4 regions of the Streptomyces sp. NPDC002232 genome follow, and region 4 is predicted to be linked to each of the others. Evidence: riboswitches for the same ligand, from Rfam matches in the RefSeq annotation. Region 4 holds a riboswitch; each other region holds the start of a gene.
What was found. Region 4 has a riboswitch for cobalamin ahead of ACFYXU_RS20070 (prenyltransferase/squalene oxidase repeat-containing protein). Riboswitches for the same ligand answer to the same signal wherever they lie in the genome.
Positions count from the first base shown of each region.

Region 1: linked by a shared signal. The riboswitch ahead of cobN (cobaltochelatase subunit CobN) and the one ahead of ACFYXU_RS20070 (prenyltransferase/squalene oxidase repeat-containing protein) in region 4 are both predicted to bind cobalamin.
Region 2: linked by a shared signal. The riboswitch ahead of metE (5-methyltetrahydropteroyltriglutamate--homocysteine S-methyltransferase) and the one ahead of ACFYXU_RS20070 (prenyltransferase/squalene oxidase repeat-containing protein) in region 4 are both predicted to bind cobalamin.
Region 3: linked by a shared signal. The riboswitch ahead of ACFYXU_RS07115 (cobalamin biosynthesis protein) and the one ahead of ACFYXU_RS20070 (prenyltransferase/squalene oxidase repeat-containing protein) in region 4 are both predicted to bind cobalamin.

Region 1 covers NZ_JBIARV010000006.1:325,713-328,911, forward strand. Annotated here, with positions in the region: gene cobN (cobaltochelatase subunit CobN) at 1-1,253, opposite strand, end outside; cobalamin riboswitch at 1,291-1,419, opposite strand; gene ACFYXU_RS29740 (cobalamin biosynthesis protein CobG) at 1,499-2,749, shown strand; gene ACFYXU_RS29745 (precorrin-8X methylmutase) at 2,764-3,199, shown strand, end outside.
Region 2 covers NZ_JBIARV010000004.1:280,686-283,884, reverse strand. Annotated here, with positions in the region: gene ACFYXU_RS19290 (SHOCT domain-containing protein) at 1-165, shown strand, start outside; gene ACFYXU_RS19285 (CsbD family protein) at 233-418, opposite strand; gene ACFYXU_RS19280 (HdeD family acid-resistance protein) at 652-1,272, shown strand; cobalamin riboswitch at 1,399-1,625, shown strand; gene metE (5-methyltetrahydropteroyltriglutamate--homocysteine S-methyltransferase) at 1,789-3,199, shown strand, end outside.
Region 3 covers NZ_JBIARV010000002.1:69,545-72,743, reverse strand. Annotated here, with positions in the region: gene ACFYXU_RS07120 (cobyric acid synthase) at 1-374, opposite strand, end outside; gene ACFYXU_RS07115 (cobalamin biosynthesis protein) at 371-1,345, opposite strand; cobalamin riboswitch at 1,380-1,512, opposite strand; gene ACFYXU_RS07110 (hypothetical protein) at 1,634-1,837, opposite strand; gene ACFYXU_RS07105 (inorganic phosphate transporter) at 1,854-3,119, opposite strand.
Region 4 covers NZ_JBIARV010000004.1:471,542-474,740, reverse strand. Annotated here, with positions in the region: gene ACFYXU_RS20075 (hypothetical protein) at 17-1,429, opposite strand; cobalamin riboswitch at 1,564-1,639, opposite strand; cobalamin riboswitch at 1,760-1,896, shown strand; gene ACFYXU_RS20070 (prenyltransferase/squalene oxidase repeat-containing protein) at 2,005-3,199, shown strand, end outside.

The sequences.
Region 1 (3,199 bases), on a different contig from region 4:
GCGGCCGGGATGCGGACCGGGTTCTTCGCGAGCTGCTCCTCGGTCAGCCAGTCCTGGTCGTGGCCGCCGGCCTCGATGAGGGCGTAGATCAGCTCGTCGCCGTCGCCGGAGACCACGCCGGGCAGGTCGGCCTCGGGGCCGAAGTCGTAGCCCTCCGCGATCAGGCGGCGGAGCAGGGACACGGCGGAGGCGGGGGTGTCGAGACCGACCGCGTTGCCGATGCGGGAGTGCTTCGTCGGGTACGCGGAGAGGACGAGCGCCAGCCGCTTCTCGGCGTTCGGGATGTGGCGGAGCCGGGCGTGCCGGACGGCGATCCCGGCGACGCGGGCCGCCCGCTCGGCGTCGGCGACGTACGCGGGCAGACCGTCGGCGTCGATCTCCTTGAAGGAGAACGGGACGGTGATGAGGCGGCCGTCGAACTCGGGCACCGCGACCTGGCTGGCGGCGTCCAGCGGGGACAGGCCCTCGTCGTTCTCCTCCCACGCCGACCGCGAGCCGGTCAGGCACAGCGCCTGGAGGATCGGCACGTCGAGCGCGGCGAGCGCGCCCGCGTCCCAGGCCTCCTCGTCGCCTCCGGCCTGGGCCTCGGCGGGCTTGGTGCCGCCGGCCGCGAGGACGGTCGTGACGATCGCGTCGGCGGTGCGCAGCGTGTCGACGAGCTCCGTCTCGGGGGCCCGGAGGGACGCCACGTACAGCGGGAGGGCGCGCGCGCCGGCGTCCTCGATCGCGCCGCAGAGGGCGTCGACGAAGGCGGTGTTCCCGCTCATGTGGTGGGCGCGGTAGTAGAGCACGGCGATCGTCGGACCGTCGCCGTCCTTCGCGGTCCGGTCCAGCGGGCCCCAGGTGGGGGCGGCCGCCGGGGCCTCGAAGCCGTGGCCGGTGAGCAGGACGGTGTCGGAGAGGAAGCGGGCCAGCTGCTCCAGGTTGGCCGGGCCGCCGTGCGCCAGGTAGGCGTGCGCCTCGGTGGCGACGCCGACGGGGACGGTGGAGGCCTCCATGAGCTGGGCGTCGGGGGCCTGTTCGCCGCTCAGTACGACGACCGGCTTCCCGGCGGCCAGGATCGTGTCCAGGCCCTCCTGCCAGGAGCGGACGCCGCCGAGGAGCCGGACGAGGACGAGGTCGACGCCGTCGAGCAGGGCGGGCAGGTCGGCCAGGGGGAGGCGGGAGGGGTTGGCGAAGCGGTACTCCACCGGCCCTCCGGCCGCGCGGGCGCTGAGCAGGTCGGTGTCGGAGTGCGACAGCAGCAGGAGCATGGCGAGGCTCAGGCCTTCCTCGGGGTTGTCCGCGCCCCGGGTGGTCAGATGGACGGCGGGAGTTCCTGACTCACCCGCGGGTGCGGGCTCACAGTGGCGGGACCGCGCCGGAATCTCACCGGGCTTCCTCCCCGGGGTCCTGGGACCCCATGCCGATCTGCATCCTAGATCGTGGCGTCGGCGGGCCCCAGGGAGCGGCGGGGTCGACCGGATCACACCCGGTGGCCGGCCGGTTCCCCGTGGGTATGCTCGCCGCCATGCCGCCCACCCCACCCCCGGTGCCCGAACCGGGCGAACCGCGCGTACGGGACCGTGGCGACGCCTGCCCCGGGGCGCTGCGCCTGCACTCCGCCGACGACGGACGCCTGGCCCGACTGCGGCTGCCCGCAGGTCGCCTGACGGCTCATCAGGTCGAGGTCCTGGCGGACGCGGCCGAGACCCTCGGCGACGGGCGGCTCAGCATCACCTCGCGCGGCAACGCGGAGCTGCGCGGCCTCGCCGACGACTGCGGGGCCGAGCTGGCGGCGCTCCTCGCCGAGGCCGGCCTGCTGCCCTCCCCCACCCACGAGCGCGTCCGCAACATCGTCGCCTCGCCCGCCTCGGGCCTCGACGGACTCGGCGCGTCCGACGTGCAGTTGTGGGCCCGTGAGCTCGACAGCCACCTGCTGTCCGCGCCGTGGGCGTCTGCGCTCTCCGGCCGGTTCCTCTTCGTCCTCGACGACGGCCGGGGAGACGTCGCCGGACTCGGCGGGGATGTGACCTTGGTCGCAGTGGGCGGCGGGGCGGCGGAGCTGCACGTCGGCGGGCGGGCCGTCCGGCTCGCGGCCTCCGACGCGCCCTCGGCCGCCCTGGCCGCGGCGGGCGGCTTCCTGGCCGCGGCCGCCGAGGCCGGCACCGGCGCCTGGCGGGTCCGCGAGCTGCCCCGGGGGTACGGGGTGGACCTGGCGGAGTGCGGGGTGGCCGGGGAGCCCGTCCCCGCGCCGGCGCTCCCGCACGGCCCTCCCCCCGCGCCCGGCGTCCTCGGACCCGCCGCCCTCTCCGTGCTCGCCCCGCTCGGCCGGCTCACCGCCGCCCGGCTGCGGGCGCTGCTCCCCGCCGACGAGGTGCGCCTCACGCCCTGGCGCGGGGTCGTCGTGGCCGGGACGGACCCCGGCCTGCTGCCCCTGCTCGACGCGGCCGGGCTGATCACCCGCCCCGACTCCCCCTGGGCCGGGGTCACCGCCTGCACCGGGCGGCCCGGCTGCGCGAAGTCCCTCGCCGACGTCCGCGCCGACGCCGCCCCGGGACCCGCCGCGCGCCGCCCCGGCCCGCCGGGACACCCCGCCCGTCCCGTCCTGCCCGTGCACTTCTCCGGGTGCGAGCGCCGCTGCGGACACCCGCACGGCGCCTGGACCGACGTCCTCGCCACCGGCGACGACAGCTACCGGGTGGACGGCGTCCCCACCCCCCGTACCGCCCTGCCCGACGCAGTGACCAAGGCCCGCACGACGAGATGAGCGAGAGCACCAGGATGTTCGACTACGAGAAGGACGGGACGGAGATCTACCGCCGGTCCTTTGCCACGATCCGCGCCGAGGCGGACCTCGCGGACCTGCCCGCCGACGTCGCCATGGTGGCGGTCCGGATGATCCACGCCTGCGGCATGACCGACCTCGTGCAGGACATCGCGTACTCCCCCCAGGTCGTCGCGAACGCCCGCGCGGCCCTGCGCGCCGGCGCGCCGATCCTCTGCGACGCCCAGATGGTCGCCAGCGGCGTCACCCGCAAGCGGCTGCCCGCCGACAACGAGGTGCTCTGCGCGCTCTCCGACCCGGCCGTGCCCGCCCTCGCCGCCGAGCTCGGCACCACCCGCTCCGCCGCCGCCCTGGAGCTGTGGCGGGACCGCCTCGAAGGCTCCGTCGTCGCCATCGGCAACGCGCCGACCGCCCTCTTCCACCTCCTGGAGA
Region 2 (3,199 bases), 190 kb from region 4:
CAGCCCGCCGAACCCCCGCCCGCCGCCGCGCCCGTGGCCGCGTCGCAACCCGACGAGAGCATGGAGAGCAAGCTCGACCAGCTCAAGCAGCTCGGAGACCTCAAGGAGCAGGGAGTGCTCACCGAGGCCGAGTTCGAGGAGCAGAAGCGCAGGATCCTGGGCTGACCCCTCGGGCGCCGCACGGCCCCCGGACCGTCCGGCAGAGAGATGCCCGACGGTCCGGGGGCCCGCGTCACGAGCGGTCGCGCTTGAGGGAGTCCATGATTCCCTCGGCCCGGTGGCGCACGCTCCTCGCCTTCTGACGGATCGTGGCCTTCGCCCGGTCCGTCCTGCCCTCGGCCTCCAGGCGCTCGTGCCCGGTGACCTTCCCGGCGATCTCCTTGAGCCTGCCCCTGGCCTTGTCCACGGCGTCGTTCATGCCCGCGATCCTCCGTCCGGATCGGTTTCCTCCCTCCACGCTAGGTTCGGAGCGTCCCGGGTGCGCGTCGACGGGCCCGAGGCGCCGCCTCACGACGTCGGGCGGCGCCCCCGCGAAGGGGGCAGACTTGTACGGGAGCCCCGCGCGGGCCGCCGGCCTCGCGGGTCCTCCGTCCCGGCCGCGCCACGCATGGAGTTCCGCGGCGGTCCACCCGGTGAGCGGGAGGCAGACACATGACCACACCACAGGGCTCCGCATCCGGCGCCGGGCCCACCCCTCCCGCGGGCGACCCGGAGGACCAGCTCGCGCGCCTCGGCCGTTCCTGGACCTGGCTCCTCGGCGCGGCGGTGGCGACCCTCGTACCGGGCGTCCTGGTGCTCGTCTGGCCGGACGTGACCCTGCACGTCCTGGCCGTCCTCATCGGGCTCTACCTGCTGGTGATGGGCGGCTTCCGCTTCGTGTCCGTCTTCGGCCGGGACAGCGGCGACCGCGTGCCCGGCCTCATCCTGGCGGTCCTGTGCGTCCTGGGCGGGGTGCTGTGCCTGCGGAACCCGCTCCAGACGATCGCCGCGCTCTCGCTGATCGTCGGCGCCGTCTGGCTGGTGTCCGGCATCGTCACCCTGTACTCCGCCATCGCCACCCGGAACATGCCGCACCGCGGCGTCGTCATGGCCGTCGGGATCCTCGGCATCGTCGCGGGCATCGTGGTCCTGGCGCTGCCCACCGAGTCGGCCCGCGCCCTGACCCGGCTGCTCGGACTCTGGCTCGTCCTCCTGGGCCTCGCGGAGGCGGCGGTCGCCCTGGCGTGGCGGTCGGCCCTGCGCAGGGCGGGCATCCCGCCCGGGGGACGGTGACGGAGACGCCGGGCCCGCCGCGCGCGACGTGGAAAGAGCGCTGCGGCGTGGCCGGTCCACGCAGGCGCACGTCGCTTTCACGTCCGGATGCTGGAAGTCGCTCGCCGCTGGGCGATCACACCCCTTAGGGTGGCTTCCGCAGCTGGTTCGCCCCGTCCGCCAGGCGGGATGCGTCGCAAGAGGGAACCCGGTGGGAATCCGGGACTGCCCCGCAGCGGTGAGCGGGAACGACCGCCGTCATACGCACTGGGACCGACTCGGTCCTGGGAAGCGACGGCCATTAGGTGTCCTCCGGTCCTGTCCGGAGAGCGTGCCCGCGAGTCCGAAGACCTGCCCGCTGCCCGTGCGCGGACGTATTCCGCGTACGGACATCCCGGTGACCTCGTGGGCGGGTCGGCGTACACAGCGAGCGGCACGCACGGAGTTCTCCCGTGACGTGGTCCGTACGTTCTGGCGTTCCTTCGCGTCCATCCCCGTCTCCGGGTGCTCTGGACACGTCTCGCGAAGGAGAGTTCCGTGACAGCGAAGCCCGCGGCCGCACGAGCCACCGTGTACGGCTACCCCCGCCAGGGTCGGAACCGCGAACTGAAGAAGGCCGTCGAGGGCTACTGGAAGGGCCGGGTCACCGCCGAAGCCCTCCGCGCCACCGCCGCCGAACTGCGCCGTGCGAACTGGCGGCAGCTGGCCGACGCCGGCATCCACGAAGTGCCCACCGGCGACTTCTCGTTCTACGACCACGTCCTGGACACCAGCGTCATGGTCGGCGCCGTCCCCGCCCGCCACCGCGCCGCCGTCGACGCGGACGCCCTCGACGGGTACTTCGCGATGGCCCGCGGCACCCAGGACGTGGCGCCGCTGGAGATGACCAAGTGGTTCGACACCAACTACCACTACCTGGTCCCCGAGCTCGGCCCGGACACCGTCTTCAGCACCGACTCCACCCGACAGGTCGCCGAGCTGAAGGAAGCCCTCGCGCTCGGTCTGACCGCCCGCCCGGTCCTCGTCGGCCCCGTCACCTACCTGCTCCTCGCCAAGCCCGCGCCCGGCGTGGCCGCCGACTTCGACCCGATCACCCTCCTCGACCGGCTGCTCCCCGTCTACGCCGAGGTCCTCGCCGACCTGCGCGCGGCGGGAGCCGAGTGGGTCCAGCTGGACGAGCCCGCTCTCGTCCAGGACCGCACTCCGGCCGAGCTGAACGCCGCCGCCCGCGCGTACCGCGACCTCGGCGCGCTCGGGGACCGGCCGAAGCTGCTCGTCGCCTCCTACTTCGACCGCCTCGGCGACGCCCTCCAGGTGCTCGCCGCCGCCCCCGTGGACGGTCTCGCCCTCGACTTCACCGGCCCCGCCGCCGCCAACCTCGACGACCTCGCCGCCGTCGGCGGACTGCCCGGCAAGCGCCTGGTCGCGGGCGTCGTCAACGGCCGCAACATCTGGATCGACGACCACCAGAAGTCCCTGGCCACCCTCGCCACCCTGCTCGGTCTCGCCGACCGGGTCGACGTGGCCGCCTCCTGCTCCCTGCTGCACGTCCCGCTGGACGCGAGCGCCGAGGGCGACATCGACCCCGAGGTCCGGCGCTGGCTCGCCTTCGCCCGCCAGAAGACCACCGAGGTCGCCACCCTCGCCAAGGGCCTCGCCCACGGCACCGACGCGATCAGCGCCGAACTGGCCGCCAACCGGGCCGACCTGGCCTCCCGCGCCGGCTCCGCCCTCACCCGCGACCCCGCCGTCCGCGCCCGCACCGCCGCGATCACCGACGCGGACGTCCGCCGCTCCCAGCCGTACGCCGAGCGGACCGCGGCCCAGCGCGCCCACCTGGGCCTGCCGCTGCTGCCGACCACCACCATCGGCTCCTTCCCGCAGACCGACGAGCTCCGCGTGGCCCGCGCCGACCTGCGCGCCGGCCGCATCGACACGGCCGGATACG
Region 3 (3,199 bases), on a different contig from region 4:
CGGAGCTCCTCCAGGCAGGCCATCACCGGCTCGAACAGGGTCTGCTGCCGGCCGCCGTGGTAGCCCCGCGCGCTCATCTCGCCGACCGGCCTGCCCATGAGGACGACCTGGCTGGAGCGGTCGCCGCCGGGCTTGAGCAGGACCGGGTTCATCAGCGCGGTCGGCTCCACCCGGGCGGCCTGGGCCTGCATGGCCTGGGCGCGGCCTATCTCGGCGCCCTCCCGGGTGACGAAGGAGTTCAGGGACATGTTCTGCCCCTTGAACGGCGCGACCTTGATGCCCTGCCGGACCAGCCAGCGGCATATTCCGGCCGTGACGACGCTCTTGCCCGCGTCGGACGTGGTCCCGGCGACCAGCAGCCCCCCACCCCTCATGCGTTCCTCCGCTTCAGCGCGCTCGCGATCATGCGGCCGCCCACGCAGGCGACCAGGGTCAGTCCGGTGACCCGGCGGGAGAGCCGGACCGCGCGGTCGATGTCGGCGACCTCGACGGGCCGTCCCTCCCCGTTGAGGACGGGCCGGTGCTCGACCCGCCCGGCGTAGGAGAGGGTGCCCCCGAGGCGCACGCCGAGGGCGCCCGCGAAGGAGGCCTCGACGGGGCCCGCGTTCGGGCTGGGGTGCCGCCCCGCGTCCGCCCGCCAGGCCCGTACGGCGCCGCGCGGGTCCGGTCCGGCGACGGTGGCGAGGGCGGCGGTGAGCCGGGCGCCGGGCCAGCCGGCCAGGTCGTCGAGGCGGGCCGAGGCCCAGCCGTACCGGCGGTACCGGGGGGACTTGTGGCCGACCATCGCGTCGAGGGTGTTGACCGCGCGGAAGCCCACCAGGCCGGGCACGCCCGCGACCGCTCCCCAGAAGAGGGCGCCCACGACCGCGTCGGAGGTGTTCTCGGCGACGGACTCGACGACCGCGCGGGCCATCGCCGGACCGTCGAGGGACTGCGGGTCGCGCCCGCACAGGTGGGGCAGCCGCTCGCGGGCCACCTCCAGGTCGCCGACGGAGAGGGCGCCGCCGATCGCGCGGGCCTCGCGCCCCAGGGTCGTACCGCCGACGACGGACCAGACGGCGGCGGCGGTGAGCGCGGCGGACCCGGCGCGGCTGCCCCGCACCGCGCGGGTGGCGAGGGCACCGGCCGCGACGGCGGTACCGGCGCAGACGGCGGTGTGCAGGGCGCCCCGGCCCCGGTGGTCGCGCCACAGGGCGTCCTCGACCCGGGCGGCGGCCCGGCCGAACGCGGCGACGGGGTGGCCGCGGCGGGGGTCGCCGACGAGCAGGTCGACGGCGAGTCCGGCGGCCGCGCCGTACGCGAAGGCGGCGGTGGCTCTGGAGAACAGGGGGGTGCGGCCGGGCATGGCGCTGTGTCCTCACTCAGGGTCCGCGCCCTGGATCGACGTGACCGGCGGCGAGAGTTCCTGACTGCCGGACCCGTCGGATCCGGTCACAGTGGCGGGACCGCGCCGGAATCGCACCGGACTTCCTCTACTGCCGCCGTAATGGCCTCGGCAGTCCACCACGGGCCGAGAACAGCCGTCAACTCACCCTTGACCTGCACCGCGTCACTGTGCGAAGCACCACAGACACGACGGCGGGGCGGCCCGCACCCGAAGGTGCGGACCGCCCCGCCGGTCACGCCCGACGCGTCAGGCGACGATCAGGTAGATGCCGTACGCCACGGCCGCCAGGCACAGGGCGAAGCAGGCGTAGGCGCCGGTGCGGGCCAGGGCGGCGGCCTGCTCCTGCTTGGAGAGGCCGATGACACCGAGGGTGAAGAGGCCCACGAGGGCGACGGTCGCCACGAGGCTGACTCCGAAGACGGAGCCGAGAGCTGCCCAGTCGATCTTCATGCTTGGTTCCAGTTCCTTAGACCGCGGCGGCGGGGGCCGGGGGAGCGGCCGGGTCCGTGGGGACCGGCGCGGGGATGGTGGTCTTCAGGTCCGCGACGGCGGCGACGGAGCCGGCCGGCGGCGGGGTGACGGCCGCGATCGCGGTGGTCACGACGCCCGCGGGCTCGGCGTCGCCGTCCAGGTCGTCGGCCGTGACGTTGTGCTGGTCGACCGGCTTGCGGCGGGACAGGGACCAGATCACGGCGGAGCCGGCGACCAGCAGGACCGCGACGGCGACGATGCCCCAGGGACCCTGCTTGGTGAGGAACTCGGCACCGGCGCCGACCAGGGCGGCGGCGGGCAGCGTCAGGCCCCAGGCGACGAACATCCGGGTGGCGGTCGACCAGCGGACGACACCGCCCTTGCGGCCGAGACCGGCACCCATCACGGCACCCGAGCAGGACTGGGTGGTGGAGAGGGAGAAGCCGAGGTGCGAGGAGGCGAGGATGACCGTGGCGGCACTGGTCTGGGCGGCGAAGCCCTGCTGCGGCCGGAGGTCGGTGAGGCCCTTGCCCATGGTGCGGATGATGCGCCAGCCACCGAGGTAGGTGCCGAGCGCGATGGCCACACCGGCGGAGACGATGACCCACAGGGGCGGGTTCGAGCCGGGGGCGACGACGCCCTGGGTGACCAGGGCGAGGGTGATGATGCCCATCGTCTTCTGGGCGTCGTTGGTGCCGTGGGCGAGGGAGACGAGACCGGCGGAGGCGATCTGGCCGACGCGGTAGCCCTTGGCGGTGTGCTTCTCGTCGGTCTTCGCGCCGATCCGGTACGTCAGGCGGGTGGCCAGCATCGCGGCGAGACCGGCGACGATGGGCGCGGCCACGGCCGGGATGAGGACCTTGGTGACGATGGTCGGGGCGTTCACGGCGGACCAGCCGGCCGACATGACCGCGGCGCCGATGAGGCCGCCGAAGAGCGCGTGGGACGAGCTGGACGGCAGACCGAGCAGCCAGGTCAGCAGATTCCACAGGATGGCGCCCACGAGCGCCGCGAAGATCACTTCTGTGCGAATGCCCTCTTCGTTGATGATCCCGCCGGAGATCGTCTTGGCGACCTCCACGGACAGGAAGGCGCCGACGAGGTTCAGCACGGCGGACATGGCCACCGCCGTCTTGGGCTTGAGAGCACCGGTCGAGATGGTCGTGGCCATCGCGTTCGCGGTGTCGTGGAAACCGTTCGTGAAATCGAACACGAGAGCTGTCACGACCACAATGGCGAGCAGCAGCGTGATGTGTTCCATTTACCCAGGCAATCGTTCGACGTCAGTGGCTCGTCGAACGTAAGCAACCTGGGTGAACGGAAGATGAACTGACGCGGGCG
Region 4 (3,199 bases):
GCCGCGGCGCTCGGGGTCAGGCGCCCCAGCGCAGGGCGATGGTGTCGCCGACGTTGATCGTCTTCTCGCGGAGGGCCCGGGCGAAGGCGGAGCCGTCGACGCTGACCTTCCAGGTGTTCGAGCCGCTGTCGGCCTTGCCGTTGACCGCGGTGATCGTGCCGGTTCCGGAGGCCGGGGTCACGGAGGTGACGCATCCGGACGGGGTCGCGGCGCTCGTGGCGGCGGCGAGGACGTCGCCGAGGGTCGTGGTCGTCCCCGTGGGGGTGAGCGAGACCGAGCACACCTTGAGGTTCCCCGCGCCGTCGTCGACGGTCAGGGCCAGCTTGGTGGCGGTGCCGGCCGTGAAGGCGGACTGGGCGACCCACTGGGGGGCGCCCGGGGTGACCGGGACGGGCGGGGCCGTGGTGAAGCCGCCTCCGGCGACCGCGCGCAGCGCGTCGATGGAGGAGTACGCGGACGGGGAGGTGTCCGCGGGCTTGTACTTGAAGCCGCCCGCCGGGTTGTACTGGTTGGCGAGGAGGAAGTCGACCGGCGTCTTGCCGGGGACCGTGGTGAAGTCGGCCGACTGCGGGTTGATGCCGCAGGCGTTGAGTCCGGCGATGCCCCAGCCGTTGGAGCTGGTGTTGACCCCGTACAGGGAGTTGAACGCGCCGGAGGAGGCGACCAGCTTGCCCTTGAGGAAGTTCTTGGCCTGCACGACGTCGGTGTCCGTGTGGGGGACGCCGGAGACGCAGAGGGCGGCCATCGCGGCACCGGTCATGTCGACGTCGCCGGCCGAGGCGAGGCCCGTGGCGTTGCCCTCGACCTTCTGGTAGGTCCAGCCGCCGTCGTTGTGCTGGTTGGCCCGGAGGCGGGCGACGATCGCGTCCGTGAGGGCCTGCGGGATGCGGGCGGTCCCCGCCTGGGTCTTCGCGCCCCCCAGGGAAAGGGCCGCGAAGACCGTGCCGTTGAAGTTCGCGGACGGGCCGAAGTAGCCGGGCTCGGCCGTCTGCCAGTACGCGTAGGTGTCGGCGACGAGGTTACGGGAGGCCGAGACGCGGGCCGGGTCGATGCCCGCGGCGTACGCGTTGAGCGTGCCGCGCTCGTAGTCCGTGACCACCGGGGTGGCCGAGGGCCAGGCGGCCGTCGACAGCAGGTTTCGGTAGACGGTTCTCGCGTTCTTCGTGGTGTCGCCGCCCGGCGCGACGTCGACGACGGCCGTACCGGCCGCCGCGAAGGCGCTGAACGCCCACTCGTTGGAGAGACCGGAGCCGGCGTACGAACCGTCGGCGGCCTGGAGGGACTTGAGGTAGGCGACGCCGTTGGTCCTGGAGGTGGCGATCTGCGCCGGGGTGGAGGTGGCGAAGGCGGGGAGCGTGGTGAGCGCGAGGGCGCCGAGCGCTGCCGGTGCGGCGAGCGCGAGGCTGCGGGAGGTACGGAATCGAGGCATGGGCTGCTCCTGGAGTCGGCGGACGCCGGCTCCGGGCGCACACCGCACCACGCCGTGCGCGCGCACGGCCGGGCAGGGCCGGGGAGCCGCCGTCCGGAACGCGTGGCACGGCTTCAGTACTGCGTCGCCGCCATGGGCATTCGGGCTCGGAAACGGCCCCCGCCGTCCCATACCGCTGCGCGTCAGCTCCGGCTTCGCACCGGATTCCCCCACGTGGCAGCCCAGGACGCTACCCGAGCGACGGAGGGTCCGCCACCCGGTCGGACGCGGCGTGCCCGGCACGGACGCCGCGTACCCCTACGCGGGATCCACACCCTCTTGACGGTTCCCGCACATCCGTGTTGCACTCCCGCTGATAAGCAATCAGCACCAGGGGAAGCCGGTCGAAATCCGGCGCTGACCCGCAACCGTAGGCCCGGCTCCGTCCCGGGCGAGTCGGAATGCCTGGGGCTGGATCCAGCACACGAGGAACGCCGTCGCGGACTACGGCGTGGTCGTCCCCGCCCTCCCCTGCCTCGGCTGCGTGGGGGGGCGCGTCGCCACGCACGCGCCGCCCGGCAGAGACGAGGGCCGCGGTGGGCACCGAACAGCAGGCGAGACGGCCGGGCAGAGCGGGGCAGCGAGGGCTGTCGCTCATGACCGCCGCCCTTCTGGCCATCGGCGCGGCAGTGGCGTTCCTCACGGTAGCCCCGGCGGCACAGGCCGACCCGATCCAGCGGTGCACCCGCACCAAGGGCGCCGTCGTCGCGGTGGACTTCGGGAAGTGGGGCGGTCCGGTGGTCCGCGGCTGCGACACCACCCCCACCACCGGCTACGAACTCCTGAAGGCGGGCGGTTTCACCACCGAGGGCACGGGCCACGACGGTCCCGCGTTCATCTGCCGCATCGGCAACCGGGCCTTCAACTCCGGTAAGCAGTACCCCACTCCGGCCCAGGAGGACTGCGTCCTCACCCCGCAGGCCACCGCCTACTGGTCCTACTGGATCGCCTCCCCCGGGCAGCGCAAGTGGACCTACAGTCCGCTGGGCGCCATGTCACGCACGCTGAAGCCGGGCGACGTCGACGCCTGGGTCTTCGGCGGCACGGACATCGGCGGCACCAAGGGCAGGCCCACCTTCACGCCCGACGACGTCCGCGCCGACGGCGGCGACCCGCCGAACCCGAGCGACCCGCCCGCCCCGAACGTGCCCCCGGGCACGGTCGATCTGCCCGCCGCGACCCGATGGCTCACCGGCCGGCTGACCAACGGGCAGCGCGTCGTCAACGACGGCGACACGACGCCCAACTACCTCGCCACCACCGAGGTCGCCTACGCCCTGGCCTCGCTGGACGACGGGAGTCCCACGCCCCGGCGGATCGCCGACTTCCTCGCCCGCCCGGCACAGACCGCCGCCTACGCCTACCCCGCCGGACCGGACGAGGCGCCGGACGCGACCGCCGCCGCGCGCCTCGCGCTCGTCGCCGAGGCCACCGGCAAGGACCCGCGCGCCTTCGGCGGCCACGACCTCCTCGGCGACCTGATGGCGAACGTCTGCCCCAGCGGCTCGGACGCCCCGCAGCCCGTTCCCGGCTGCGCGACCCAGGGCGACTTCCGTACGACCGGGCAGACGGAGGGCCAGGCCCTCGCCGTCATCGCCCTGCTGAACGGTGGCCTCACCCCGCCGTCCGAGTCGGTGGCCCGGCTGGCCCGACTCCAGTGCGACGACGGCGGATTCCCCAGCTTCCTGATCCTGGACGGCCAGGTCTGCGAGAGCGAGGCCCCGACCACCG